3 regions of the Cytobacillus sp. T106 genome follow, and region 2 is predicted to be linked to each of the others. Evidence: riboswitches for the same ligand, from Rfam matches in the RefSeq annotation. Region 2 holds a riboswitch; each other region holds the start of a gene.

Region 1 (9,818 bases), on a different contig from region 2:
AGCTCCCTGTCCTTCAAATTGATTTCCACCGGACTCCCGGCACCTTCTGCAACAATGACATCAAAATCGGCTTCAAGCTTTTTCAATGATTTTTGGATTACATCCAGGCCCTTTTCATAGAAATTCTCACGGTAGCTGCGGCCGGAATAGGTTTGAACTGCCTTTCCAAGCAGGACCACCTCTGAGCTCATATCAGATTTCGGCTTCAGCAGGATCGGGTTCATCCAGACTGTTGCCTCGGTCCTTGCCGCTTCTGCCTGGATGCCCTGCGCCCGGCCGATTTCCCTGCCGTCCGCCGTCGCATAGGAATTATTGGACATATTCTGCGACTTGAACGGCGCCACCCTGAGGCCCTCATTGGACAGCAGTCGGCAGAGAGCAGTAGCGATAAAGCTTTTCCCCACATCTGAAGCCGTTCCCTGTATCATGATGCCTTTCATGGTTTTCTTCCTTTCATAAGAAGCGGTATTCCCGCTTCCACAAGATAAGCCTGGACTGCCATTCCCACAATCCTCTGATGAAGCCGGCCAAGCAGCCTGGCGTATATATGGGACACACTCCCTGTTTCAATCGGTTCATACTTAACTTCATTGCTGACAATGATTAATGCCGCCGCACTCTCTTTAAGAGAGTGGATATCAGTAAGGATCCGCTCCTTGACCGCTTCCTGAAACTCCGGACTCTCCCATCTGCCGCCTGTCCCGAATAATTCATTATTCAACAGAGTGGTCAGGCAGTCCAGAAGCAGCACATCCCGCTTTGTAAAAGCTGCAGACAGCTCCCCTATTCCTGCAGGCTGTTCCCAGGTCCTCCAACCGCTGCCGCTTTCATCCCGCTGCTTTTGATGCAGCAGGATCCGCTCGGCCATTTCTTCATCCGAGCTCTTCCCTGCGGCAATATAATGAAGACGGCCATTGGAGGCGGCAGCTCGGGACTCTGCTGTTTTTTCCGCAAAGGTGCTTTTGCCGCTGCGGACGCCTCCTGTAATGAATATCAGTCCTTCTGACCTGTCCATTCGTCGATCGCCTCCATCAGCTTCTGATTGTCTTCTTTCCCTTTGACGGCAAACCGCAGCCAGCGCCCTGAAAGGCCGGGGAAATTATAGGTATGGCGCGGGACAACCCCTTTTTCCAGCAAAAAGAAGAACAATTTTTCCTGGTCACCCAGCTCCGGGTCACGGAGCAGATAAAAATTGGTTTTCGATTCGGACACGAGCAAGCCTTTGGCCTTGTAGAAGTTAAAGAGCCTGCTTCTTTCTTTTTCCATATAAATTTGTGTTTCCTCTATGTATAGATCTTCATCCAGACAAATCAGCCCTGCCTGCTGGGCAGCGGAGTTGATGCTCCAATGGTACTGAAAGCGGGCCATTCCCCTGATCAGCTCAGGTTCTGCCAGCACATAGCCGAGCCTCAGACCCGGAATGCTGAACATTTTTGTCATGCTGCGAAGAAGCATGAGGTTCTTGTATTCTGAGAGCAGCGGCACGAGAGATTCATAATCCGGCAGAAAATCATAGAAAGCCTCATCTACGATGACGAGTGTTTCGGGACATCCCTCTAATAATGAAACGATTTCTGCACAGCCATAGTATCTGCCTGTCGGATTAGCCGGATTGCAGAGAAACAGGGCATCCGCTTTCCCTCCTGCCTCACAGAGTTTTGCCGTATCAAGTTCCCAGCCTCCTTCTTCCAGCTGAAAATAGCTGATGTCACAATCATTCACTCTGCAGGCCTGTTCATATTCAGTGAAAGCCGGCTGAACAATCATGACTTTTTTTCCGGCCAGAAGCCTTGCTGCCAGACTGATCAGCTCTGATGCCCCGTTCCCGGCCAGTACATACTCTCCGGCGATGCCTTCCTTTTGAGCCAGCCTGGCAGTCAGTTCTGCTGCAAAGGGGTCCGGGTAAACAGGCAGCTCATTGAAAAATGAATGCCAGTCTGCCTTTAACCGTTCTGGCGGCCCCATAGGATTGATATTGGCGCTGAAGTCCAGCAGCTCCGATGGCTCCGGCAGCCCAAGTGCCTTAAATAAATGCTGCGGATTAGATCCATGTGACGGCCAATTCAAAGAGCATTCCCCCCAGCCATAAGAATAATAGAAATAATAAAGACGTCCTATTCATAATCTCAATAACCGACAATATATGGCCTTTTTCCAGGACAGCGACAGGGTCGCCCATTCTTGCCCTGTCAGAGACGATCCCTTTATAGTAATTGATGCCCCCGAGCTGCACACCCATCAAGGCAGCAGCTGCCGCTTCTCCCCAGCCGCTGTTCGGGCTCGGGTGCTTCCTGCTGTCCCTGATGAGGATGTTCCATGCTTTCTTAAAGCTGGTATGCTCGGGCTTTTTTCCGAGCAGCATCAGGAGGCCGGTCAGCCGGGCAGGGATAAAGTTCAGCAGATCATCGAGCCGGGCAGAGGCCCAGCCAAACGCAAGATACTTTTCGTTCTTATAGCCTGCCATAGAGTCGCAAGTATTGGCTGCACGATATAAGAGAGCCAGAGGTGCTCCGCCGATGAGCGCCCAAAATAGAGGAGCAGTGATCCCGTCACTCGTATTTTCTGCAACCGTTTCTACTGTTCCTCTTACAATGTCCGGCTCCTCCAGCTTTTCTGTATCACGGCCGACTATATAGGATAGCTTCAGGCGTGCTTCAGATATGTTGTCTCTATTAAGCGGACCATAGACCTCAAGCGCCGCTTCCTTCAGGCTTTTTTGCGCGATGGTGGTGGAAATGAGGATGGCTTCGATTATGATTCCTGCCAGCGGATGGATGTAATAGCCGGAGTATGTGATGGCACTTGCAGCAAGGAATACAGTACCAAGGACAGCCAGGACCATGATGGCCCCTTTCAGCTTCCGCCTGCCGCCCCGGTTCCATTTTTTATCCAAAAATAGAATAAATGACCCGATCCACCGGACTGGATGGGGCCATTTAGGCGGATCTCCAATAAGCAGATCCAGCAGAAACGCAAGGGTAAGGGCAGCCAGATGATAAACCATCATGATGACACCCTCTTCCGGTATTTGTGGAGCGCTTCAGCTGTACAGTCATATACGGCTTTGCTGATCAGCTTGCCAAGCGGTGTAATCGTTCCTGCAAACTCCAGCCTTTTCCCTGACTGGGCCGCAGCAATCAGGATGCTGTCTGTGCTAGTGCCTGTTGCCAGAGTGCCTGACACCTTATCCTCAACACCATGGTCATGAAGCACCTTCACCTTTGTTTCCGTGGCTGTCATGATGCTTTGAATGAACGCTTCTTCTGTAAGATTTCCGTTGATGAAGATCCATGTGTTGATCGTGCCTGGGGAAAACTCAAAGCTGTGCAGGCCGCTTTGGGAAGCGTCTACAGCATTCCCTGTTCCCGCGGTGACAACTGCAAGGAGAGAAAAGCCGTCGGATTCATAGAGCCTGTAGGCAGCGTCGGCCACCTGGACGGCTGTCATCATGCCGACCGTCTCGCCTGGCTCATAGCCGTTTTCCCGCAAATATTCTTTCATTTCTGCCCGGTGGTCACTGCAGTCATAAGTGTTCGGCACCTGGCGGTTAACAAACAGCCTGTGCCAGCCGACCCCGGCTCCTGCCACCCCCGATGACATCGTACGGAGCGGGAAAGGAGAATTTACAAGCACATGGTCTTCATACACCTGGACATCTTTTTCGCCGATAATGGCCGGTTCAGCAGTCAGGTCCCCTGGCAGAATTGCCATCTGCGGGGCAGGGACGGCAGGATGTGCATGCTTCATGATATCCGTCTGATAGACTGTGCGGATCCGGTCCTCATGGAGCACTTCATTCGGGACATCTGCCGAGACAACCTTCCCGTTCTCCATCAAAAGCAGCCTGTCGCAATACAGCGCCGCAAGATTCAGATCATGGAAAATGGAAATAACGGTCATCCCGCATTCCTTCGCCCATATACGCAGCAGGTCAAGCAGCTCTTTCTGGAATGATAGATCCAGATGGTTGGTCGGCTCATCCAGGAGCAGGATCTCAGGTTCCTGGGCAAGGGCCTGGGCAAGGAATACCCTCTGCCTCTCCCCGCCGGAAAGCTCATGGATATAATGGTCCTTGAATCCTGCGACCCGCGTCTGTTCCATCACGCGCTGGACGGTCTTTTCATCCTCTTCAGACCAGGTCTGGAACCACCCCTTCTGATGGGCATACCTGCCTAAAGAAACCGTTTCTTTGACTGTATAAGAAAAAGACTGTGATGAATGCTGCGGCAGCACCGCAATGACCTTTGCCAGCTCTTTCACAGAGAACTCCGTCAAAGGCCTGCCTTTGACAGAAATGCTCCCGCTCTTATAGGAGAGGATGCCGCTCAGCATTTTTAAGAGAGTTGTCTTTCCGCTTCCATTTGGGCCCAGGATGCCGAACAGCTCCCCTTTTTTCACTGAAAAACTGACCTCTTTTATAATGCTTTCGTCTGCGTAGCCGCCGGTCAATCCTTGTATGCTCAGCATCAGACAGCCCTCCTATTTCTTCTTTTCAGCAAAATGAGTGCAAACACAGGCGCTCCGATGATGCTCGTAATGACGCCGATCGGCAGCTCTGTCGGCGAGATGACCGTCCGCGCGACCAGGTCGGCAAGAATCAGGAAGCCTGCGCCGGTCAGCATCGACAAAGGCAGCAGGTGGATATGGTCTGGCCCCCACAGCCGCCTTGTCAGATGCGGGATGACGAGGCCGACAAAGCCGATGGTGCCTGACACCGCGACGGCTGCGCCTGTTAAAATGGAACCAGCCACAAGAACCATCATTTTTCTTCTTTGCACATTTACGCCCAGATGCTGTGCACGCTCTTCTCCAAATGACATGGCATTCAGCTCTTTCGCATTCATCATCAACAGAAGGCTTCCTATAATGAAAAACGGCAGGATGATGCGTATATAAGCCCATCCCCTCATTGAAACGCTTCCCATGATCCAGCCGATGATCTGCCTGAGCTCTTCTCCAGTCAGGGCAATCATGAGCGAAATGAGCGCACCAAGAAAAGAACTGACAATGATACCTGTTAAAATGATAGTTTCCACCTTCATGGCCCTGTCAATTCTTCTTGCAAAAAACAGCACGGCGAATATAGTCAGGAATGAGAAAACCATGCTGAGAATAGGCAGTGTAAAGAGGCCGGCAAACGGGATTGATATTTGAAAAAAAAGCACCAGCACTGCACCGACAGTCGCACCGGATGAAACCCCCAGTGTATAAGGATCTGCAAGCGGATTCCGCAAGAGGCCCTGGAAGGCTGCCCCCGCAATGGCGAGGGAAGCTCCTACAAGCCCGGCAAGAATGACCCTGGGCAGGCGGATATTCATCACAATATTGCTGTGCATCGGGTCAACTGAAGCATCAAGCTGAATCGGCAGAAGCTTAGACCCAACTATATTAATGATAGAAGGAATCGGCACAGAGACTGTACCGATTGAAATCCCCACCAGCATGCACAGGACAAGGAAAGCGGCTGCAAGCACATAGGCTGACAGCTTATTCTTACTTAAATACGTCCGGATAGACAGCTTTGGCAAATTCCTCTACTCCTTCAGCAAGCCTTGGGCCGGAGCGGCTTACTGTATCTGAATCCACACTGAACACCTGCTTGTTTTTAACGGCATTTACATCCTGCCAGCCTTCACGGGCGAGCACCTCTGCCACAGCATCTTCATTGCGGTAGCCGGAAGTGGAAATGATCACGTCCGGATTTTCCTTGATGATGGCTTCAGGATCTACCTTTGGCCACCCTTCTTCTTTTACAATATTCTCTGCATTAATCATCGTAAGCATTTCATCCATGAATGTATTTTTCCCAGGCGAATAAATCTCCGGCGCTGGAGACACCTCTACAAACACTTTCTTCTTTTCTGTTACGCCAGCAGCTTTTTCTTTGATTGCCTCTATCTTCTCTTTCATGCCGGCAATCACTTCTTCTGCTTCTTCCTTTGCACCTGAAGCGGTACCGATCATCTCGATCGACTCATATACCTGTTCAAAGCTCTGGGCATCATTGACAACCAGCACAGCGATTCCTGAATCTTTCAGCTGCTGCAATCCTGCAGTTGAATTATGTGCGCTTGAAGCGTGTGCAAGAACCAGGTCTGGAGCAAGGGAGATGATTTTTTCAACATTGAACTCCATTCCGCCGATCTTTTCTTTATCTGCTGTTTCTTCTGGATAATTATCAAAATCAGATACCCCAACCACTTCTTCTCCCAGACCAAGTGCAAACGCTGTTTCCGTGTTGCTTGGAATCAGAGAAACAATCTTCTCCGGCTTTTCTTCAATGACAACTTCTTCACCGGCGGCATCTGTGATTGTAACAGGAAATTCTGCTTTTTCTGTTTCAGTCTCTGTCTGTTCAGTGCTGCTGCCATCGTCCTTTTCAGGCTCTGCCGCTGAATCGCCGCAGCCTGACAGAACACCAGCAGCCAAAAGCATGCTGAATAATAATGAATAAAGCTTTTTCATGGTAAATCCCCCTGTAGAATAAATGTCGCAAAATTCATGCTGCAAAGGTCTTATGCCCAAAACGGGACCAGCATCCTTTGGAACCAAAAAAAGCATCCCCAATAAACATGGAGATGCTTTGCACGGCGTGCGCAGATTCAAAAAAAAAAGATTCCAAAAGGCTGCCGTACACCTCCCTATCCTCGTAGGTTTATGGGTGCATAAGAATCAGGCAGGTCTCCTGGCTCATGGTCAATGCTCGCTGCCCCTTCCCATACATCCCGTACAGTGGCTTCTGCAGCTTGCTCCCATTTACAGTGGCGGGACCGCGTTGGAATTTGCACCAACTTCCCTTTTAAGTCTTTCAAAGAAAAACACCTGTTTCTGCATATGTATGAAATTTTCCGCTATCGCCATTATACACTATTTCTTCTTTAAAACTAGCAGAAAAAGGGCCGTCCGGAAGAAGACCGGGCGGGCCCTTTTTGCTAGACGGTCGGGCTGCTGCTTCTTGCCGGCCGCCTGCTCTTCAATCCTGCCATCGAGACAGCGGCAGCGCCAAGCGCGAAGAGGATGAAGACTCCCCCTGCCGAAGCGTTCCACTCGACCGAAGCCTGTTCAATTACAATTCCCCCGATCAGAGACCCAAAGGCAATCCCAAAGTGCAGGGCTGAGTTATTAAGGCTTTGCTGGATATCCGATGTTTCCGGTGAAGACTCTATCAAATAACTCTGCAATGCCGGTGTGATGGCCCAGCTCAGCATGCTCCAGATAATCATGACCGCAATGAACAGCGGCAGGGAAAAGGCAGTATGCGGAATTGAAAACAGTGCAGCCGCAAACAGCACGATAATGGCTAAGATTGTCGGTTTTGTACCGAAGCGGTCGGCTAGATACCCGCCTGCACCGCCGCCGGCCACCGCGGCAATACCGAACAGCAGATACATGATGCTGACCCAGTTTCCGTCCATTCCCAGGACAGTCTTTAAGAATGGAGTCAGATATCCATAAAGTGTCAGGTGCCCTGCTAAAAAGAGGAACGAGGCCAGTTGGGCGAATAAAATTTTCCTGTTCTTCAGGGCAGCGAACATCTGCCTGATGGATATGGCAGCTTTCGGTTCAATCCGGTCCATGAAAAAGTACACCCCTGCTATCGACAGGCATGTCAGGACAGCAATCATCAGGAATGGTGCCCTCCAGCCAAATTCATTGCCAAGCATAAGCCCGGCCGGAATGCCAAGAACAAGTGAAGCACTTACGCCCATAAACACGATGCCGATCGCCCGTGCGCGATATTTTTCCTGCACTATATTCGATGCGATCGTGATGCACAGCACAACAAGCAAAGATCCGCTTGCCGCTGATATAACCCTTGCCAGAAAAAGAATACTATAACTCGGGCTCAGGAAAGCCAGGATATTTCCTGCAAGGAAAACGAGCAAGGCTATGAGCGTCAGTTTTTTCCTTTCCACTCCCCCGGTTGCTGTCAGCAGAATCGGTGCCGCGACAGCATATACAATCGAAAACACACTGATCAAAAGGCCGGCTTTGCCGATGCTGACATGAAGATCGGCCGCAACCAGATCAATGATTCCTCCTATTATAAGCTCGACCATCCCGACTACAAAGGAAACGATCGTCAAAAGATACACACGTTTATCCATTTTATACACCTCTCAATTAGTTACCACCACAATGGTAACTTTTTATAGGGATAGGTGCAAGTGTTAATTTTCCCAGTGCGATTTAGCGGAAAAGATATGATATTATTAAGAAAAAACTGACTCAGGAGTTCTGTCTATGCTGCAGCAATTCGGGTTTACCCAATATGAAAGCCAAATTTATCAGGCGCTTATTTCCGTGGACCAGCCGCTGGACGCCACAGGAATCGTCAAGCTCTCTGCCGTTCCCCGCTCGAAGGTGTATGAGGTGCTTCACCGCCTGGCAGAGAAAGGCATCATCCTTGAAACGACGGTCGAAAAAAAGCGTTTGTACACCGCCCTTCCCGTTGAATCGGTGATCAGCAGGCTGAAAGCAGATTTCGAAACCAGCGTCCAGGAGCTGCGGGAGGCAGCCGTCAAAAAGCCTGTCGCGGATGACCGGGTGTGGACCTTGAAGGATAATCACTCCATCCTCTCCCTGCTGGAGGAAATGCTCGGCAGGGCGGAAAGAAAGATCATCCTCTCTGCCTGGGGAGATGAATTGGAGAAGTATGCGGAGCTGCTGGAGGAAAAGCACGAAAGCGGCGTCAGTATCCATGTCCACTCTATCGGAAAAATCGAAACAAGCCTTCCGTCCGTCTCGGTCCTGATTCCGGACAAGCATCACGAAACCCTTGAAAGAAGCAGGATTGCCATCATTGACGAGGAAGAGATGCTGTTCGCCGGCATGGAAGCCGGCAAGTGGAATGCCATCACAACCCGTTCAAGGCCGCTCGTGAAGTTTTTCGCTGAGTTCTTCTACCATGATGTCGCCCTTACCGAAATTACACAGAAATATAAAGATACCATCATGGAGGATAAAGCGATCCGGGATGTTCTTTTGAAATTGCGGTATTAGGGGCGTGGCGGAGTGCTGGTGCTTTTTGGAAAACGGAGGGGATTTGGGGTTCAGATGCTTGCAACGGATCCACTGGCATCCTCTGATTGGAAAAAACTCTTTTAGAGGGTCCTAGTTGTTCTCACTGGCACCCTCTGTTTAGCAAAATCTCTTTTTGACGGCTTTAGTCATGATCACTAACACCCTCTGTTTAGCAAAATCTCTCTTAGACGGCTTTAGTCGCGATCACTAACACCCTCTGTTTAGCAAAATCTCTCTTAGACGGCTTTAGTCGCTACCACTAACACCCTCTGTTCTTCAAAATCTCTTTTAAACGGCTCTAGTCTCTATCACTAACACCCTCTGTTCCTCAGAATCCCTCTTAGACGGCTCTAGTCGCGACCACTAACACCCTCTGTTTAGCAAAATCTCTTCTAGACGGCTCTAGTCGTGCCCACTAACACCCTCTGTTTCTCAAAATCTCTCTTTGACGGCTTTAGTCGCGACCACTAACACCCCCTGTTCTTCAAATACTTTCCATAAGGCCTCACCCACACTCACCAGCACCCCATCGTCCCTCAAAAAAAGGCCCGGCACTTCTGCCGGGCTTTCCTCATCTCGCATACAGCTTCCATTCCCGTGTTTTTTTATCAAACACAAGCTTGGCTTCACATTTTTCTTTTGCGATGCTTTCGTATTCTTCGTACATGTCGTCCATATTGGCAAAGTCGCCGATCACCCAGATGGGGATTTCAATCCGCGCGCGGTTTTGATCGGTCTGTCTGATGGAGATGACGGCGCCTTCCCTCATCATGTCTTTCATGTAGGAAATGGCT
Region 2 (9,818 bases):
ATACTGATTGTATTTTTTCTTTCCAAATATATCCTTGTTTTTATTTGGCTGTTCAACCTAAAAAACCTTGTTCCAATGACGATATTAAGGTTAAGAAATTATCCTTAATATAATGTATTTGGAGGAAACTAGTGAAAATTAAAACGCGGTTAATCACAACTATTTCAATCCTGGTAGGATCAATTATCCTGCTTGGCAGTTTTTCAATCTATGTAATTAACGCACAGGTAAAAAGAACTGACCTGCTTCAGGATAAAATGGATTTTCAAAAAGATATCATAAAAATCCAATACCGCCTCGCCGGGATTTCAAACGATGAAAGAGCTTTGATTATGACGGGCGATAAGCAGTATGCAGTGAGTATGAATGAGAAGGCTGAGGATGTCCAGTCCCTGATCAGGCAGGCAGAGGGCAAAGCGCTTGAAAAAAAGAATCTTGAGCAGGTCGAGAAAATGGAGTCCAGCTTCAACCTGTTTTGGGATATCAATCAAAAAGTCATTGGGCTTTATGAGACTGATCCGGAGGCAGCCAGGGACCTTCATTTCGGAGAAGAACGCATGCTCAGAAAGGATGTGCTCGACCCGGCTGTGAATGAACTTGTTTCTGTGCTGAATAAAGAACTTGAACAGATTAATAAAATTAAAGAAGAAAATTCTGAGGGAAGTAAGGATATCCTTATCTTCCTGGCAGTTGCAGCATCGGTGGCAGGCGGCATTTTAAGCTTCATGCTGCTCCGGTCCATACTCATTCCATTAGGGGCACTCAACAGGCAATTAAATAATATTGCATCAGGAGATGCCGACTTAACACAAACGGTGGATGTAAAGGGCAAGAATGAATTCGGCCAGCTTGCCCACTCTTTTAATGCTTTTGTAGGTTCGCTTAGAGGGATGATTTCCCACATAGGCTCGTCCTCTGAACAAGTGGCTGCTGCATCTGAAGAGCTCTCTGCAAGTGCGGAGCAGTCAAAAGCGGCGTCAGGGCATATAGCAGAAACAATGCAGACTATATCCACTCATAACCATAGACAAACGGAAATGACTGCCAGCAGCCTGAAATCTGTAGCAGATTCCCTTGGCGGCCTGAAAACTGTAGCTGCCAATACAGATAAAGCAGCAGAGGTTTCATCAGAAGTAAGGGAGCAGGCGGAGGATGGGGCTTCTTCCGTCAAAGAAATGCTATCGCAAATGAACTCCATCAGCCAGTCAGTCGATCGGGCTGGGGAAGGGGTAACTTCACTGGTTTCTAGCGCCGGGGAGATACAAAAGATTTCCTCGCTGATTGCTGATATCTCGGGGCAGACAAACCTTTTAGCCCTTAATGCAGCGATTGAAGCGGCAAGGGCTGGCGAGCAAGGAAAAGGTTTTGCGGTCGTTGCCGAAGAAGTCAGAAAGCTGGCAGATGAGACCAATGCTTCGGCCGAGCAGATCCATAAGCTGGTGGCAACGATCCAAGCCGAGTCAAGCGGGACGGTTCGGGATATCCGTCTGGTAAAAGAAAATGTCTCTGCAGGCATCAGCCTCTCGGAAGAAACAGTCTCTAATTTTAATAGGATTCTTGCGCAGATTGAGCAGGTAACCTCTCAAATTCAAGAGGCAGCTGCAGCCACCAGGTATTTGACGGACGAGTTTGAAGGAGTCCACGATACCATTGTAGGAATAGCGGCAGGCTCCCAAGAGACGCTAGAAAGCTCTGAAAACGCAGCAGCTGCAAGCCAGCAGCAGCTTGCTTCTTCAGAAGACGTATCAAATGCAACACAATCCCTTGCCCGATTGGCAGAGGAATTGCAGGAAATGATTTCACGATTTAAATCATAATAAAAGGGGGGAGCAGACTTTATCGTTTGCTCTCCTCTTTTTTCACTTTTCCGGGAAGCTACTGATTGCTTTTTTCAGCCTCGCAATCCCTTCTTCTATCCTATCAGGCGTCAAGCTCCCATACCCCAGCACAATCTTATTCTTATGGTTTCCTTTGAGGATGCTGTACTGCTCTACCGGATACACACGAACAGAATGACTGAAGATCCATTCCAGCAGTTCCCCTTCAAAAACAGTGGAAGGGAATTCAGCAACCAGATGCATTCCAGCAGCATGCCCCCAGATACGGCAGTCAGGAAAGTGTTCTTTCAAGCTGTCCACCAAAGCCTGCCGCCGCTGCCTGTAGATTCTTTTCATCTTTCTTATATGCTTGTCAAAGTGGCCGTCTTTTAAAAAACGCGCAAGGATCAGTTGCTCTATACCTGAGTGATGGCGGTCGGAATACCATTTAAGCCTCTTGAAATCCGCCAGTAAATCAGCGGGCAGGACAGCGTAGCCAATCCTGAGGCCAGGCGAAAGAATTTTGCTGAAAGTCCCTACATAAATGACCCTCTCAGGATCCAACCCCTGAATGCTATGGACCTGAGAACCTTCATAAGTGAACTCGCTGTCATAATCGTCTTCTACTATATAAGTGTTGTGTCTGCGCGCATACTCGATGAGCTGGATCCTTCTTTGAATGGTCAACGTACTGCCCAGCGGAAATTGATGTGAAGGAAGGGTGAAAATAAAGCCTGGTGGCGTATCCATAGGAAGATGTTCAGGCTTAAGTCCTTTTTCATCCGCAGGAATAGGCACCAAGTCTGCTCCATGATAGCTGAAAATATTCCTCATTTCATCGGTAACAGGATCTTCAACAGCTATCGATTGCTTATTTTTGACCAGCAGTTCGGTTATAAGCGAGAGCGCCTGCGTGGCACCGCTTGTAATGACAATATTGTCTGCCGTGCAATTCACGCCGCGTGTATGATACAGGTATCTGGACAATTCTTCCCTAAGCTCCTGCAGGCCTGAAGAATCAAGATAGCCAAATTCCTGTTCATCAGCATCAATGCATACATCCTTTGCCAGCTTGCCCCACACTTTTCTGGGGAAATGATCCATGGCCGGTGTAGAAGCTTTCAAGTCTATCATATTCTCTAAGTCATCGTTCACTTTCTCCTTTTCTTTCCGCCGATGGGCCATTTCTGGCCGGAGAAAGGCTGCGCCAGCAGCTATATATGTCCCTGACTTTGGCCGAACCTCCAAATATCCTTCTGATGCCAGCTGGTCATAGACTTCCAGTGTAATATTTCGGGAGACCTGCAAAGAGGCTGAAAGCTCGCGTGTTGACGGAACCTTTTCGCCTTCCTGCAATTCCCCATTTAAAATATATGATCTCAGCTTCTCATAAATTTGCTGAGTCAACGACTTTGGGCCTTCCCGAACAATTTGAAACCACATAATCTTCTCTCCAATCTGTCAACTGGTACTATAAAAGTCATCTAATTGTGGCTCTATTTTCATCCAGTATATCATGATATCTTTACAGTACCATAAGGAGGATGATCGAAATGAAAACAATTGGATTAATCGGGGGAATGAGCTGGGAATCGACAAGCGTGTATTATTCATATATCAACCGCCTTGTCCAGGAAAAACTGGGCGGGATCCATTCAGCCCGCTGCCTGCTTTACTCTTTTGATTTTGAAGAAATTGCTGCCCTGCAAAGAAGCGGGAACTGGGAAAAGGCAACTGAAAAAATGATTGAAGCAGCAAGGTTCCTTGAAACGGGAGGAGCAGACTGCATCGTTATTTGCACCAATACTATGCATCTGATGGCAGAAGATCTTCAAAAAGCCTGCAGGATTCCCGTCATACATATTGTAGAATGCGTGGTTGAGGAGATTAAAAAGCAAGGCATAGAGGCAGTTGGCCTGCTCGGCACCAAATTCACAATGGAGCAGACTTTTTATAAAAAAATCCTTGAGGAACATGGCATTGAGGTTCTCGTTCCAGAGGAAGGTGACCGGGAACGGGTTCATGAGGTGATTTTTGAGGAATTATGCAGGGGTGAATTTAAGGGGGAGTCAAAAACTGCTTATCTCGATATCATTCACCGCCTGGAAAAGAAAGGCGCCCAGGGAATCATCCTCGGATGTACGGAAATTCCCCTGTTGATCAGTCAGGAAGACTGCCGGCTGCCTTTATTCGACACAACTTTTATACATGCATCAAAGGCAGTGAAATTCGCACTGGGAAGTCAATATAATCCTTCGAATTCCTGATAATAGAACTGCTGATAAAGGCATTTTTGCTGAAAAATATCATAATATGTCATATCACAATTGGTAAAACAATACAATACTTGAATTATTAGAATTTTAGAGTAAATTAAGAGAGAATCTAATAGCCATTTAAAAGTGCCCATTTTGACAAATGGGATAATAGGGAATCCGGTTAGAATCCGGAGCAGCCCCCGCTACTGTATATGCTGATGAAATTGCCATCATCCACTGGGAAACCGGGAAGGAGGCAAGAGTAAAGTGACGTATAAGCCAGAAGACCTGCTTTTAAATTTCGTTTCTTATTCTTCGGAGGGAAGGCTGGGAATGATTTTTCTTTCTTTTTTGCATGCCAAAAAATGAACAGGAAATCATCTCGCGCCTTAATTCCGGAATATTGGGATTAAGGTTTTTTTATATGCTGAAATGAATACAAAAACATAGGTGCATGACAGCTGTGACAGGCTGTCGTGCTTAAAAGGGAAGCCGGTGCAATTCCGGCACGGTCCCGCCACTGTGAAAGGGGAATCCAGCTGCAGCAGCCACTGATGAATGTCGGGAAGGCGCAGCCGGGTGACGATCCTGAGTCAGGAGACCTGCCTTGTTTTTTCTTTCTTTAGCTCCTACGGGTCATAGGTGCTGGAAGACATGATGCATAGGCAATCCTTTTTTGCCTATGCCTGCTTCTGGCACTCTGCCCAATGGGGTTGGAGTGCCTTTTATTTTTTCAAAAAGAAGGAGAGATCATGATGACAACCTGGAATCTGACACGGACGAAAAGCCATGTATTGATCTGCAATGGCTCAAGCTGCATGAGAAAAGGCGGCGAAGAGGTGACAGAGGCCATCCGTGATGAAATCAGCCGGCTGGATCTGGATGCTGAGGTGCATACCACCAGGACAAGATGCAACGGGCGCTGCAAGGATGCATGTGTGGTAGTCGTGTACCCTGAAGGAACTTGGTATAAGGCGGCAACTGAGGAGATTGGCCGGAAAATCATCCGGAATGAGCAAGCCCCTGTCTATGAGCTGAGGGAGTCTATTCTTTATGAATATGAGGAAAGCACTTTCGTTAAGGTGAGCGAAGACTCAATTAAAGGGATTGAGAAGCCTGCAAAAGAGCTGAAGGAAGTCTGACCGCTATGGGACAGCCATTTTGCCAAAAGGAGAGGATAGCTGTGAAAGGTAAGCTGCTGATTGTCGGCTTCGGCCCTGGGAATGCGGAACATATCACAAAAAGGGCGAAGGACGCCATTCAGGAAAGTGACTATATCATTGGCTACAAAACGTATGTAGAGCTGATCCGTGATCTGATCACAGACCAGGAAATCATCAGTACAGGGATGTCGGAAGAGGTATCCAGGGCACAGGCAGCAGTCAGGTATGCTGAAGAAGGGAAGAAGGTTGCCGTCATTTCAAGCGGGGATGCAGGGGTCTATGGAATGGCAGGGCTTGTCTATGAAGTGCTGATTGAGAAAGGCTGGAGGGAATCAGACGGTGTCGCCGTGGAAGTGATCCCCGGGATATCGGCCATCAATTCATGCGCTTCCCTGATCGGAGCTCCGGTCATGCATGATGCCTGCACCATCAGCCTAAGTGACCATCTTACTCCGTGGAGCATCATTGAAAGGCGGATTGAAGCGGCAGGCATGGGAGATTTTGTCGTTGCTTTGTATAATCCGAAAAGCGGCAGGCGGACGAGGCAAATTGAAGAGGCACAGAGGATTTTGGCTAAATACCGTTCGCCTGAAACACCTGTCGCCCTGATAAAAAGCGCTTACCGAGACAGTCAAAACGTTGTTATCACCAATCTCAAGGATATGCTTGAATTTGATATCGGCATGCTGACGACCGTGATGATCGGGAATTCATCAACCTTTATTTACGATGGCAAAATGATCACCCCAAGGGGCTATCAGCGAAAATACACTTTGGATGCTGCAGAGCAAAGGCTCCGTCCGCACGAACGGCTGAGGCCGGAAAATGAGCCATGGGCCCTTCACGAGGGGAAAGCGGAGCAGCCTTCCGTTCAAAAGGCTGGTAAGCATAGTGCTTCACCTGCCGAGCTGGCCATGGAAGCACTGGAAAGAGCGTCTGGAAAGTCATACAGAAAACAGGAAGCCCTCAGTCCGTCGCCGTCTATGCTCCATGTTCCGGAGAAAGCCGCAGATACTTTTGAGCTGGCTGTAAGTCCGGGAATCGCCAACAAAAAGTTTACCCCAAAACAAATGATAACACTGGCTGAAGTGGCAGGCGAAGAGGGGACGATGGAATATACACCTCATCACCAGATATTGCTGCGGATCCCGACAAACAATCCTGAGTCCGTCACTATGAAGCTCGAAAAGGCAGGATTCCTTCTGGCTCCGGTTGGAGATGTCTTTCAATTGAAGGCCTGCGACTTCTGTGAAGGGGAAAAAGGCGCTTCCATACCATATGCCGAGGAGATTCAGGCGAAGCTTGGCGGGATCCAGCTCCCGAAAGAGCTGAAGCTTGGATTCAATGGCTGCGGTATGGCCTGCTATGGAGCAGTGAATGATGATATCGGCCTTGTATTCCGAAAAGGCAAATTCGACTTGTTCCTTGGTGCCAAGACAGTTGGCCGGACCGCTCATCCCGGGCAGGCAGCTGCGGAGGGTATACCGCCCGATCAAATCGTCGGCGTGATTGAAAGCATTGTCCGGGAGTACAGGGAAAACGGTCACCCGAATGAGCGCTTTTACAAGTATTTCAAGAGGGCCAGACAAGTTCAGGGCTTTAAGCATAAAGATATCGCTCCGGTTATCGAATTGGAGCCAGCCCCTTGCGGCGAATAACTATACAGGAGGAGAGAAGTTCATGAGAGCAGTATTGCTGGTAGGCCATGGAAGCAGAGATCCCGAAGGAAATGTCCAGGTAAGGGAATTTATCAGGGAGCTTGAGCCCAGGCTCGATTCCTCGCTTTTGGTAGAAACATGTTTCCTTGAATTTGAAATGCCGACAATCAGCCAGGGAATACAAGCTTGTGTAAGAAAAGGAGCCAAGCATATTGTCGTTATCCCGATCATGCTCCTTCCGGCAGGACATTCCAAGATTCATATTCCTGCGGCGATCGATGAAGCAAAAGAGCATTATCCCGGCGTACAGTTTACATACGGCAGACCCATCGGCATTCACGAGGAAACTTTTGAAATCAGCAAGACCCGGCTTGAAGAAGCCGGTGAAAACTGGCGGGAGAGTGAAGAAGGGACAGCTGTCATCCTTCTTGGCAGAGGGGGAAGCGATCCGGACGCAAATAGCGAGCTTTTCAAAATTGGCCGCCTTCTCTGGGAAAAGACCTCCTTTAAGCTGGTTGAACCGGCATTTATGGGTGTTTCAGACCCTCTCATTCAGGAGGGGGTAGAAAGATGCATAAAGCTTGGAGCAAAAAGAATCATCATTCTGCCGTACTTCCTGTTTACCGGTATTCTGATCAAAAGGCTTGAAAACATGATGGAAGGCTTTACAGCTGCCCACCCGGAAATTGAATTCAAGCTTGCCGGCTATTTTGGATTTCATGAAAGGCTGCATACCATTATAAAAGACCGGATTGATGAGGCCCTTCTAGGGGATGTGAAAATGAACTGTGATACATGCCAGTATCGCCTCGCGGCAATGGAGCATATCGATCACCACCACCATCATGACTATGATCACCATCACCATCATGAGCACGGCGATCACCATCATGACCATGCCCACACCCATGCCGGAGAAGAGCATCAGGAAAAAGAGGTTCAAAAGATATGATCCTCTGCCTTGCCGGCACCAGTGATGCAAGAGAACTGGCAGTGGAAATGAAAAAAGCAGGCTACGATGTCATTACTTCTGTCGTGACTGATAACGCTGCGCTGGAGTTGGAAAAGAAGGGGCTGGAAGTACGTGTCGGCAGGCTGTCAAGGGAGGAATTCTCCGACTACATAAACTTACAGAATATCAAAGTGATCGTCGACGCGAGCCACCCTTTTGCTGAGGAGGCGAGCCGGAACAGCATCCAGGCAGCCGCAGATGCAGAAATTCCTTATATTCGCTATGAAAGGGCTTCCCAGTCTTTTGAGGATGAGAGGATTACCTTCGTTTCCAGTTATGAGGAAGCAGCAGTGGCTGCGGAAGGAAAGAAGGGTGTCATCATGCTGACGACCGGAAGCAAAACACTGCAGATTTTCACGGACAAGCTTCTTGGAGACCCGGATATCCGGCTGGTAGCCCGCATGCTCCCCCGTAAAGACAATATGGAGAAATGTGCTGAGCTTGGTTTTCCGCAAAAAGATATCGTTGCGATGCAGGGACCTTTCACAAAAGAATTTGATAAAGCCCTGTACAGGCAGTTTGGTGTAACGGTCATGATAACGAAGGAAAGCGGGAGGGCCGGGTCAGTAAGTGAAAAATTGGAGGCAGCAAAGGAGCTCGGAATCGATGTGATTGTGATCAGGCGCCCCGAAATCAGCTATGGAATTAAGTACTCCATTTTTTCAGATGTACTGGACCATCTGGGCCGGCTGGCGCCAAACATAAAAAGGAGGCAGGAAAGTGGACTTTAAGATAGACTTTAAGCCGGTGACTGTTCAGCCGGAAATGATTGAAGTGAAGAGCTTTGAAATGATTGATGAAGAAATTGGCGCACATCCCTATACAGAGGAGCAGTATCCGGTCGTCCGCAGGGTCATCCATGCATCCGCAGATTTCCAGCTGGGGAAAAGCATGCTGTTCCATCCGGATGCTGTCACAGCAGGGATCAAAGCCATCCGGAGCGGCCGGCCGGTGGTTGCTGACGTCCAGATGGTCCAGGTTGGTGTGAGCAAACAGCGTATCGAAAAGTACGGAGGCAGTGTGAAAGTATATATTTCCGATCCTGATGTAATGGCGGAGGCAAAGCGCCTGAATACGACAAGGGCAATTGTATCCATGCGGAAAGCGGTCAAGGAGGCGGAAGGAGGCATTTTTGCGATCGGAAATGCCCCGACAGCCCTGCTGGAACTGATCCGGCTTATTAAAGAAGGCGAGGCCAAGCCGGGCCTGATCATCGGTCTCCCGGTCGGTTTTGTTTCCGCGCCGGAGTCCAAAGAAGAACTGGCCAAGCTTGATGTTCCTTTTATCACCAATGTCGGCAGGAAAGGCGGAAGCACAATAACGGTTGCAGCATTGAATGCCATCTCCCTGCTGGCAGAACAGGTTTAAAGCATGGAAGCGGCCGAAGAGAAAAAGCTTAGGCGGGGGTATACGACAGGCGCCTGTGCAGCGGCTGCCACAAAGGCTGCCCTGACTGCCCTCATTACAAAGGAAGAGCAGCCGGAAGCAACGATTCTTTTACCGGTCGGCGAGTTCGCGACTTTTTCCATGGAGGAATGCCTGTTTGCGGAGGAATCTGTACTGGCTGGTACGGTAAAGGATGGGGGAGATGATCCGGATGCCACCCATGGGGCGCTCATCCAATCACAGGTGTCCTGGCATCCCGGGCAAGGGATCATTCTGGACGGCGGACTTGGGGTTGGGCGTGTGACCAAACCAGGCCTGCCGGTGCCAGTCGGGGAAGCGGCCATCAATCCGGTGCCACGGAAGATGATCCTGGAAGCGGCAAAAGAAGTGCTTGGCCGCTTCGGGGTCCAAAGAGGCATCAAGATCATCATCTCGGTCCCCATGGGGGAGGAGCTGGCAAAGAAAACACTGAACGGCCGCCTGGGAATCATCGGTGGCATATCGATATTGGGGACGAGAGGGAC
Region 3 (9,818 bases), on a different contig from region 2:
CGAGCTGCGGGAGCTTCAGAGAAGGCTTGGCATTACGTTTATATTTGTCACCCATGACCAGGAAGAGGCGCTTGCTCTTTCTGATGAAATCTTTGTGCTGAACAAAGGCCGGATTGAGCAGAGCGGAACGCCAACTGATATTTATGATGAGCCTGTCAACCGGTTTGTGGCCGACTTCATCGGTGAGTCCAACATCGTCGAAGGGACCATGCTAACCGATTATCAGGTTGAATTTGCAGGCAGGAAATTTGAATGTGTAGACGCCGGCTTCGATTTGAATGAAAGGGTTGAAGTGGTCATCAGGCCGGAGGATATGGAAATTACTCCGAGCGAGCAGGGCAAACTTCAGGTACGTGTAGATTCACAGCTATTCAGGGGAGTTCATTATGAAATTTCCTGCTTTGATAAAGATGGGAATGAATGGCTTGTCCATTCTACACGAAAGGCAAAAGTAGGGGATGAAATAGGCCTTCATTTTGATCCGGAAGCCATCCATGTCATGAGGCCGGGAGAATCTGAGGAAGAATTTGACCGCAGGCTGGAGGCTTATCAAGAGGAAAGCCATGAGAACTAATCAGACACGCAACCTGTATCTGATCCCATATTTGCTGTGGATCGTTTTATTTGTCGTGACCCCTTTGTTTTTGGTGCTGTATTATTCATTTTTTGATATAGAAGGGCAGTTCACATTCGGGAACTACCAGAAATTTTTCACGCCCGTTTACCTGAAAATGACTTTGAGCTCTTTCTGGTATGCGTTCCTGATCACTGCCTTTTCTTTACTGATTGCCTATCCGACTGCCTACCTGCTTACGAAGACCAGGCATAAGCAGCTCTGGCTTCTGATGATCATCATTCCTTCCTGGATCAATCTGCTGCTCAAGGCTTATGCTTTTCTCGGCATTTTTGGAACTTACGGGGCAGCCAACAGCTTCCTTGAGGTGATTGGAATAGGTTCAAGGCAGATTCTGTTTACCGATTTCAGTTTTGTTTTTGTATCGGTATACATCTTCCTGCCTTTTATGATTTTGCCGATTTTCAATTCGCTTAACGAATTGAATTCATCGCTCATCGATGCATCCAATGATTTGGGGGCATCACCCTGGACTACTTTTACACGGGTTATTTTCCCGCTGACGCTGGATGGCGTCAAATCCGGCTGCCAGGTTGTATTCATCCCTGCACTTTCCCTCTTCATGCTTACCCGCCTGATTGCAGGGAACAGGGTCATCACCCTGGGCACGGCCATAGAACAGCATTTCCTTGTCACTCAGGATTGGGGGATGGGCTCCACCATTGCCGTATTCCTGATCCTTACGATGGTGATCATCATGCTGCTGACCGGAAATCGCAGGAGGGGGGCATAGCATGGGGAAATTATCTAAATGGTCATCACTTTATCTGATCCTTGTATTTTTTGTTCTTTATGCGCCAATATTTTATCTAATGTTTTATTCTTTTAACAGCGGCGGGACAATGTCACATTTCGAAGGGTTCACGCTGGACTGGTATAAAGAGCTTTTTGCTGATGCAAGGCTATTGATAATTGTGCTGAACACCATCATCATTGCCCTGTTGTCGGCTGCCATATCAACGATCATCGGAGTGGCCGGTGCACTTGCCATTTTTTATGTAAGAAAGCGGCAGGTCAAGAGCACACTCTTATCTTTGAACAATATTCTGATCGTCAGCCCCGATGTTATCATCGGTGCTTCCTTCCTGATTTTGTTTACGATGATCGGAATCAAGCTCGGATTTACATCGGTCCTGCTCTCTCACATTGCTTTCTGCGTTCCGATTGTAGTTATAATGGTGCTGCCTAAAATCCAGGAAATGAGCCCTACACTTGTGGACGCTGCGAGGGATCTAGGGGCAAGCCGCTTTGATGTTCTGTCCAAGGTCGTTCTGCCATATATCACACCAGGCATTTTTGCGGGCTTTTTTATGGCCCTAACCTATTCACTTGATGATTTTGCAGTTACTTTCTTTGTAACAGGGAATGGCTTCACCACTTTATCGGTTGAAATCTACTCTCTGGCCCGGCGCGGGGTTTCGCTGAACATCAATGCACTTTCCACGCTGCTGTTCCTGTTCACACTTATACTGGTGATCGGCTATTATTTTATCACCCAGAAAAATGCGAAGCCGACTGGAATGGGGGTCAAAAAATGAAACAGCTCGGTAAAGCCCTGCTGGTCATTGCTGTCATTTCTGCACTTCTGCTGTATGCAGTCTCCCGGCTTAATTCCTCACAAGGCTATTCCAGCGGAAATACGCTGACGGTCTTTAACTGGGGAGACTATATCGATGCAGAACTCGTGGACCGCTTTGAAAAAGAAACAGGCATCAAGGTGATTTATGAAACCTTTGACAGCAATGAAGCCATGATGACCAAGATTGAACAGGGCGGGACAGCCTACGATATAGCGGTTCCGTCTGAATATGCAATTGAAAAAATGAAAGAAGAAGATTTGCTTTTACCGGTAGACCATTCAAAAATTCCAAACTTGAAATATATCGACCCGAGGTTCATGGACTTGGCATTCGATCCAAAAAATGAATACTCTATCCCTTATTTCTGGGGGACGGTCGGCATAGCCTATAACACAGATCTGCTTGGGGACAAAGAAATTACAAGCTGGAATGACCTTTGGGATGAAGATCTGCGAAACCAGATTCTCCTAATTGATGGTGCAAGGGAAGTTATGGGAATGGGCTTGAATTCCCTCAATTATTCCCTTAATGATCAAAATAAGAAGCATCTGAGGGAAGCGAAGGAAAAGCTTGATACCCTTACTCCGAATATCAAAGCCATTGTCGGGGATGAAATCCGGATGCTGCTTGAAAACGATGAAGCAGCCATAGGTGTTGTCTGGTCAGGAACTGCTTCAGAGCTGATGTGGAAAAAGGACAATATTGAGTATGTTCTCCCTGAGGAAGGGACGAACCTGTGGTTTGATAATATGGTCATTCCAAAAACGGCAAAAAACGTGGATGCCGCCCACCAGTTCATGAACTTCATGCTTGATCCGGAAGTCGCTGCCCAGAATACCGAATATGTAGGCTATTCGACGCCGAATAAAGAGGCGCTGAATTACCTGCCGGAGGAAATTGTCAGTGACAAGCGCTTCTATCCGGACCCGGAAATGACCGAAAAGCTGGAAGTGTACGAGAACCTTGGGAAAAAAATGCTCGCACATTATAATGAACTGTTTTTGGAATTCAAAATGCATAGTAAATAATAGCAGCGGCTGGAGGAGTCTCCGGCCGCTTTTTTGCATTCTAGCATGATTTCCGTCCTGTCAGGGGATCCTAGTCTTAAAAACAGGAGGAGGCAGTCATGTATTATATCAGCGGAAACATCATTTCAGGGGAATATGATGATCAGGCAGAACATTTTTCCATCAGCATGATCAAACACTTTAAGACTCAGTCCATTTTGACCAAGGATCAGGCTATCCAGCTTCTTGACTACCTCTACAGGCATAGGGACGAAGAGGGAGGCCAGGTCATCACCTTGAATGACCAGATGCCGCTGCGCATCTCTTCCGAGGAGATCAATTCCCTGATACTTGATCTTGAAAAGATTGAATCCCATTTTTAATGTTCTCCGAAATCTATATCCGATAATGATAGAATATGATATGATTTCTTTAATTGAATAAATGCTTTATGGTGCTTTGCAGCATGCTGCAAACTTAAAAGGGAAGCCGGTTGAATTCCGGCGCGGTCCCGCCACTGTAATGCGGAGGCTCCTCCCTCGATGCCACTGTTCCTTAGCGGACGGGAAGGCGGAAGGAGTCTGTGATGCTGAGCCAGGAGACCTGCCATAAAGAAGTACACAACCGTCCTACGGGTGATAGGAGAGTGATGCGCTTTTAATATGGTAAAGTTTTGTTATTTGTTAAATTTTTTATGTGCAGGCATCCTCTATGAAGGATGCCTTTTATTTTTTTCATACAATAAGCCCGAGGAGTGAAACCTATGAAAAAAGCTTATCCAGCAGACCGTTCCCGCACCATTCAGACCAGGCTGGTGCTTCCGCCGGATACAAACCATCTTCAGACAATTTTCGGCGGCAAAGTGCTATCCTATATTGATGAAATTGCTGCCATTACTGCAATGAAGCATTCCGGCAGCATGGTAGTAACAGCTTCGATCGACTCTGTGGATTTCCTGTCTTCAGCTTCAGTCGGTGACGCCCTTACTCTTGAAGCCTTTGTTGCCTCAACAGGGAGAACCTCCATGGAAGTCTATGTGAAAGTGCATGCAGCCAATCTTTTAACAGGGATTCGAACGCTGACGACCGAATCCTTTTTAACCATGGTTGCCGTGGATGAAAACGGCAAGCCCATTCCAGTATCCGGGGTGCTGCCTCATTCTGAGGAAGAAATCAGGCTGTTTGCTTCAGCAGGGGCACGAAAGGAGCATAGAAAAAACAGAATGCTTATACGATAAAAGGTGGCTTTCAGCCACCTCTGTATTCATGAAATAAGGCACCTTCTTCAGCAGCTATTTCCTACGGGCTGCTTCCAGCCTATCCAGCTCCTCTGGGATCCTTCCTTCTTCTAAGCGGCTGAAAAGGGGGGCGATAGTGCCGAGCCTTTTCTCTGCAGCCCGAACCTCTTTCCATTCCAGCGTATGCGCATTCACCTGCAGCATGTTATTTATCTTCCTGCTGGAGAAAGGGAGGAAGGGGTTCAGAAGCCTTGCCAGATTTTTGATGATGTACACACAGGTCTGCAATGCATCTGCACATTTTTGCGGGTCGCTTTTAATCGTTTTCCAAGGCTGTTCACTGTCAAAATATTTATTGGCCGAGCGTACAAAGGCGAAAATATCCTCAAGCGCTTCTTTTAGCTTTGCGCCTTCGATCTTTTCTCCGGTTTTCTCATATAAATGCTTAATATCCTCCTGTACAGCTTCACTTAATTTTCCATCCGGTATCATGCTGTCATAATATTTTTCGATAAACTTAAAAGTTCTGTTGACCAGATTGCCATATGCCCCAAGCAGCTCACTGTTATGGCTGTAAACGAATTCCCGCCAGGAAAAGTCAGCATCCCTGTTCTCAGGAGCATTGACAGCAAGGAAATACCGGATTGAATCCGGTTCATATCTTTCAAGTATGTCAGGGACCCAGACTGCATAATTCCTGCTTGTTGAAAGCTTCTTTTTCTCTAGTGTAAGATATTCGCCGGAAACCATCCGCGCTGGTTCCCCAGGCAGCCCTATCCCCATTTGAATAGCTGGCCAGATGATGGTATGGAAAGGGATATTGTCTTTCCCATGCACATAATAGGATATAACATCACTACCCCAGAACCTGCTGCCATCCTTGCCGTGCTGGCGGGCCCATTCCCTGCTGGCAGAAAGATAGCCAATCACCGCTTCAATCCAAACATAAATTTTTTTCTTCTCCATTCCTTCAATAGGGACTGGCACCCCAACATCCAAATCCCTAGTTGCAGCCCGGTCCAGAAGCCCCTCAGTTAAATATCTTCTTGTCAGGCTGCTGCTGTTGTCCCTCCACAAATGGCGGGAGCGTGCCTCCTCGGACAGCTCTTCAAGCTGCTTCTGAAAATGGCTCAGCCTGAAATAATAATGATCAGTTTCTTTCATTTCCGGCGGTGTCCCGCATATTTTACAGGATTTATCCAGAAGGTCGGCCGGCTCAAGGATGGCTGAGCAGGCATCGCATTGATCCCCGCGTGCTTGGCTGCCGCAGGAAGGGCAGACTCCCTCTACATACCTGTCAGGCAGAAACTGGACACATGTCCGGCAATAAGTTTGTTCTATCGTTCTTGGAACAAGATGGCCATTTTCCAAGAGCGACAGAAATACTTCCTGTACAGTCTGATGATGATGCGGGGCATCTGTCCTTGTATATAAATCATAAGTAAAACCCAGCTGTTCAAAGCTTGCTGCGAAATCCCTGTGATAGCGGTCAGCAATTTCTTTCGCTGATTTGCCTTCATGTTTTGCCCTGATCGCTATGGGTGTTCCGTTGCAGTCGCTCCCGGAAACATACAGGACTTCTTCGCCCTTCATTCTGTAATATCTTGCAAGGATATCTCCGGGCAGCAGACTTGCAATGTGCCCAAGATGAAGGGAACCGTTTGCGTAGGGCCATGCCCCGCCAATAAAAATTGCCATGTTCAATCTCCTCCTCATTTTTCCATTGGCAGATCTTAGGATAAAATAAAAAAGCCCCGTCCTTTTCTATACATATAGAAAAGGACGGGGCTTGCCCGCGGTACCACCTTTATTCGCCTTTCGGCCTCTGCAAGTACGGGGCATATAGATGCCCTTATACTGTGGGTTTGATAACAAGTACCACTACTTGCCGCAGCCTACTGGCGAAGATCGCGTTCAGTACGGGGCTCGGAGACCATTGTTCAAACAGCCGCTTTTGCTTCTTTTCACCTGCCGAAGCTCTCTGGGAAAAACGGATCTGTTTTACTTTTTCTCTTCAATGCCTTTGTATAAGAGTTAATATCTGCCAATGATTTAAAGATTATTATATTCACGGGCAGCATAAATGTCCAGCAAAATTTAACAGGGGAAGGGAAAAAATCTGGCTGTATCAGCATGATGCCCATTGCAAATATTTGACTGTTTAAAAGCAAACCTTTATCATACAAAAGGCAGATAATGATAATATTCATATAGAATAGTCCAGATAAAGGGAAGGCTGATTATGCAGAAAAACCAAATGTTATTTGAATATCTCAGCAATAATTCTCAGAGAATTACTGACAAATGGCTGAGCACCAGGGCAAAAGATAAAGGATCGATTTATTCAGCAGAAGCGGATATAAAGATTGAAAGAATGCTCCGTGAGCAAAATGCCTTCACTAATAAGACCGTTTCGACCATTCTTTTGGATGACCGGTCTTTATTCGAAAAATTGGTCCAGGAATGGGCGAGCACAGTTGCTGAAAGCAGGGCAGATACCGATACTCCGATCTATGAGGTAATATCAGCTTTAGGCAAGGTGAGAGATACATACTGGGAATTTGTGGAGGAATTTGCGAAAAAGAACGATGAGATTGTCAAGGAGGATATCCTCCAGTGGAGTCTGGTCATTCATTCAGCTTTTGACATTCTCACACAGAAATTTGCTGAACAGTATTACAAAATTACCAGAAACAGGCTGAGAGCACAGCAGGATCTCATTCATCAGCTTGGTGCACCCATTATCCCGATCATCGGATCCATTGGCGTTCTTCCTTTGATAGGCGATATTGATACAGAAAGAGCCAAAGCAATATTAGAGAGCGTGCCCCTTCAGTGCACAGAAGCTAAGCTTTCCTATTTGTTTATCGATCTGTCCGGTGTACCGATCGTTGATACAATGGTAGCGCAGCAAATCTATCATATCGTCCAGACGCTGGACTTGCTAGGCATCAAGACCACCATCTCAGGCATCCGCCCGGAAGTTGCCATGACATCTATCCAGCTTGGAATCGACTTCAGCAAAATCAACACACATAGCACATTGAAAAATGCCCTGGCGAAAATGGGGCTGAGCATGAAACCTGAATTATAATTAGAAAATGCACCCTGCTTTTAAGCGTGAGGTGCATTTTTTTATGCAGCAAGAGGCAAGCCGTTAGGCGCGCCCGATGCTCTGAACTCTTCTAGGCTGGCGGAATGATTCCTGCAATAAGAAGGACGAAGAAGATCAAGCCGATGACAGCAAGGACGAGAGATGCAAAAAAGACCGGGCCTTTTCTGAAGAAGAAGGGTTCATCTTTCTGGATGATCCCCGTTTGGGCGCCCACCATGCTGTTGATGTGCCTCTGGGGCGAACCGCCGCTTGTTGAAAAAATAAAAGTGACTGCAGCAAATGCGGCACCAATAAAGAAGAGCACTTCAATAAACCTTACAGAAAAATATGCTGCCACTCCCCATGCGGCCAAAGCTTCAGCTGCTAAAGCAGCTATAAAGACAATCGTATTCCTGCTCATAACTATCACCTCGTCATCTATACGATGAAAGAGCTGAAAATGTTTCATTAAATATTAAAATATTCAAAATGTTATAATGAATATTCCATCATTATGATATGATATACAAAAATCTACTCTAAAAGGAGATCATAATGATTTTACAAGGAGCAGGGAAGCTGTCCATAAATGGGGTTGGGTCTTCGGACGGCGGGAGCTATGATAAGGTAAGCATCAACGGAAAAGGCACTGTCAATGGCAATATTGAATGCCGCATATTTGATTGCAATGGTTCAGGACAATTCAACGGACACGCTATCTTTTGAAAAAGCTAAAATCAATGGAAATGCGTCGATTGCCGGAAGCTTCTCAGGGGCAGCGCTGTCTATCGACGGGAGCGCAGGCTTTTCCGGAGATGTGCTGTTGCGGACGAAATTAAGGTAAATGGAAAAGGAAGAATCGGCGGAAGGCTCGCATCCAGAAAAATTATTGTTAATGGCAGGCTTACTGCAGGCGGCGGTGTGGAAACAGAGGAATTTAAATCAAAAGGCAAATTTATAATCGGCAGCCATTTGGCGGCAGAGAGCATAGAGTCTTTTATCATGGGCGAGTGCAAAGTGCAAGAGATGAGAGGAAAAAGCATTCTAATCAGGCAAAAGAAAGACAATCCGCTCAGAGGGCTGCTCCAATCTTTTTTTCCTTCCCGGCTTGAAGCAGCTTTGATAGAAGGTGAAGATATACATCTCGAAAATACGAATGTGAAGATGGTAAGGGGAAATCATATTGTGATAGGTGAAAATGCCATTGCTGATATTGTGAAGTATACAGGATCCCTCAAATATGAGGGGAACGGTACGGCTTTGGAGAGCAGGCAAATATAATCTATTACCTGGAATATACAGCTGACTAGGCGCCTGGAATAGGGCGTCTTTTTATGAGTTCATTTAGTCCTGGTTTTTGAAACAGAAGATAAAACGGTTTAAATGCGGAAAAAAGCAGGGAAAATAAATGATAGCTCCAGAAAATATTTGAACATCCTTCATACTTATAGCATAATATATGTACATATACTCATATAAGGAGGGAATGAAATGGGACACCATCATAATCATGGACACGGACATTCTCACGGACATTCAAGCAACAAACGGGCGCTCTTTCTTTCATTTATCATCATCGCTTCTTTTATGGTCGTTGAAGTTATAGGGGGCATCCTGACAAACAGCCTAGCTCTTTTATCAGATGCCGGCCATATGCTCAGCGACGCTGTCGCCCTGGGACTGAGCTTTTTTGCTATAAAGCTTGGAGAAAAGCAGGCAACTGCAGCAAAATCTTATGGCTATAAGAGATTTGAAATCATTGCAGCTGCATTGAATGGCCTGACGCTGATCGCGATTTCCATTTACATCTTTTATGAGGCCGTCCAAAGGATTATGGACCCGCCGGCCGTCCAAAGCATGGGGATGCTTGCTATCTCGGTTCTCGGCCTTATTGTCAACATCATTGCGGCCTGGATACTGATGAAGGGCGACAAAGATGAGAACCTGAATGTAAGAAGCGCCTTTCTCCATGTACTTGGCGATATGCTGGGCTCTGTAGGTGCCATCACCGCAGCTTTGCTGATTTATTTCTTTAATTGGGGCATTGCAGATCCGATTGCAAGCGTCATCGTTGCCATCCTGATCATTATCAGCGGATGGAGAGTTACAAAGGATTCCTTCCATATATTGATGGAAGGAGCACCTGAACAGATTGACGCCTCCAGCATCCGCAGCTCTCTGGAAGGCATCGCATCTGTAAAAGAAATTCACGATCTCCATATCTGGTCGATCACATCAGGAGTGCCGATGCTCAGCTGCCATATCG

Evidence for each region. Region 2 has a riboswitch for cobalamin ahead of ABU165_RS07895 ((2Fe-2S) ferredoxin domain-containing protein). Riboswitches for the same ligand answer to the same signal wherever they lie in the genome.
Region 1: it holds a riboswitch for cobalamin, as region 2 does, so the genes downstream of both, ABU165_RS19895 (ABC transporter substrate-binding protein) here and ABU165_RS07895 ((2Fe-2S) ferredoxin domain-containing protein) in region 2, are expected to answer to the same signal.
Region 3: it holds a riboswitch for cobalamin, as region 2 does, so the genes downstream of both, ABU165_RS14180 (acyl-CoA thioesterase) here and ABU165_RS07895 ((2Fe-2S) ferredoxin domain-containing protein) in region 2, are expected to answer to the same signal.

Annotation. Positions count from the first base shown of each region.
Region 1 covers NZ_JBEUMK010000013.1:40,298-50,115, reverse strand. The annotation lists gene ABU165_RS19925 (cobyric acid synthase) at 1-440, opposite strand, end outside; gene ABU165_RS19920 (bifunctional adenosylcobinamide kinase/adenosylcobinamide-phosphate guanylyltransferase) at 437-1,015, opposite strand; gene cobD (threonine-phosphate decarboxylase CobD) at 994-2,067, opposite strand; gene cbiB (adenosylcobinamide-phosphate synthase CbiB) at 2,042-3,007, opposite strand; gene ABU165_RS19905 (adenosylcobinamide amidohydrolase) at 3,004-4,467, opposite strand; gene ABU165_RS19900 (FecCD family ABC transporter permease) at 4,467-5,528, opposite strand; gene ABU165_RS19895 (ABC transporter substrate-binding protein) at 5,494-6,465, opposite strand; cobalamin riboswitch at 6,659-6,841, opposite strand; gene ABU165_RS19890 (MFS transporter) at 6,933-8,108, opposite strand; gene ABU165_RS19885 (TrmB family transcriptional regulator) at 8,245-9,003, shown strand; gene ABU165_RS19880 (hypothetical protein) at 9,457-9,606, opposite strand; gene ABU165_RS19875 (hypothetical protein) at 9,596-9,818, opposite strand, start outside.
Region 2 covers NZ_JBEUMK010000003.1:48,533-58,350, reverse strand. The annotation lists gene ABU165_RS07910 (methyl-accepting chemotaxis protein) at 132-1,817, shown strand; gene pdxR (MocR-like pyridoxine biosynthesis transcription factor PdxR) at 1,860-3,263, opposite strand; gene ABU165_RS07900 (aspartate/glutamate racemase family protein) at 3,371-4,084, shown strand; cobalamin riboswitch at 4,201-4,385, shown strand; cobalamin riboswitch at 4,507-4,699, shown strand; gene ABU165_RS07895 ((2Fe-2S) ferredoxin domain-containing protein) at 4,831-5,217, shown strand; gene cobJ (precorrin-3B C(17)-methyltransferase) at 5,259-6,896, shown strand; gene ABU165_RS07885 (sirohydrochlorin chelatase) at 6,919-7,848, shown strand; gene cobK (precorrin-6A reductase) at 7,845-8,639, shown strand; gene ABU165_RS07875 (precorrin-8X methylmutase) at 8,629-9,276, shown strand; gene ABU165_RS07870 (cobalt-precorrin-5B (C(1))-methyltransferase) at 9,280-9,818, shown strand, end outside.
Region 3 covers NZ_JBEUMK010000007.1:71,404-81,221, forward strand. The annotation lists gene ABU165_RS14155 (ABC transporter ATP-binding protein) at 1-574, shown strand, start outside; gene ABU165_RS14160 (ABC transporter permease) at 564-1,367, shown strand; gene ABU165_RS14165 (ABC transporter permease) at 1,369-2,172, shown strand; gene ABU165_RS14170 (ABC transporter substrate-binding protein) at 2,169-3,242, shown strand; gene ABU165_RS14175 (hypothetical protein) at 3,341-3,604, shown strand; cobalamin riboswitch at 3,657-3,846, shown strand; gene ABU165_RS14180 (acyl-CoA thioesterase) at 3,985-4,458, shown strand; gene metG (methionine--tRNA ligase) at 4,513-6,156, opposite strand; T-box leader at 6,234-6,485, opposite strand; gene ABU165_RS14190 (STAS domain-containing protein) at 6,701-7,552, shown strand; gene ABU165_RS14195 (hypothetical protein) at 7,644-7,973, opposite strand; gene ABU165_RS14200 (hypothetical protein) at 8,108-8,278, shown strand; gene ABU165_RS14205 (hypothetical protein) at 8,474-8,833, shown strand; gene ABU165_RS14210 (cation diffusion facilitator family transporter) at 9,044-9,818, shown strand, end outside.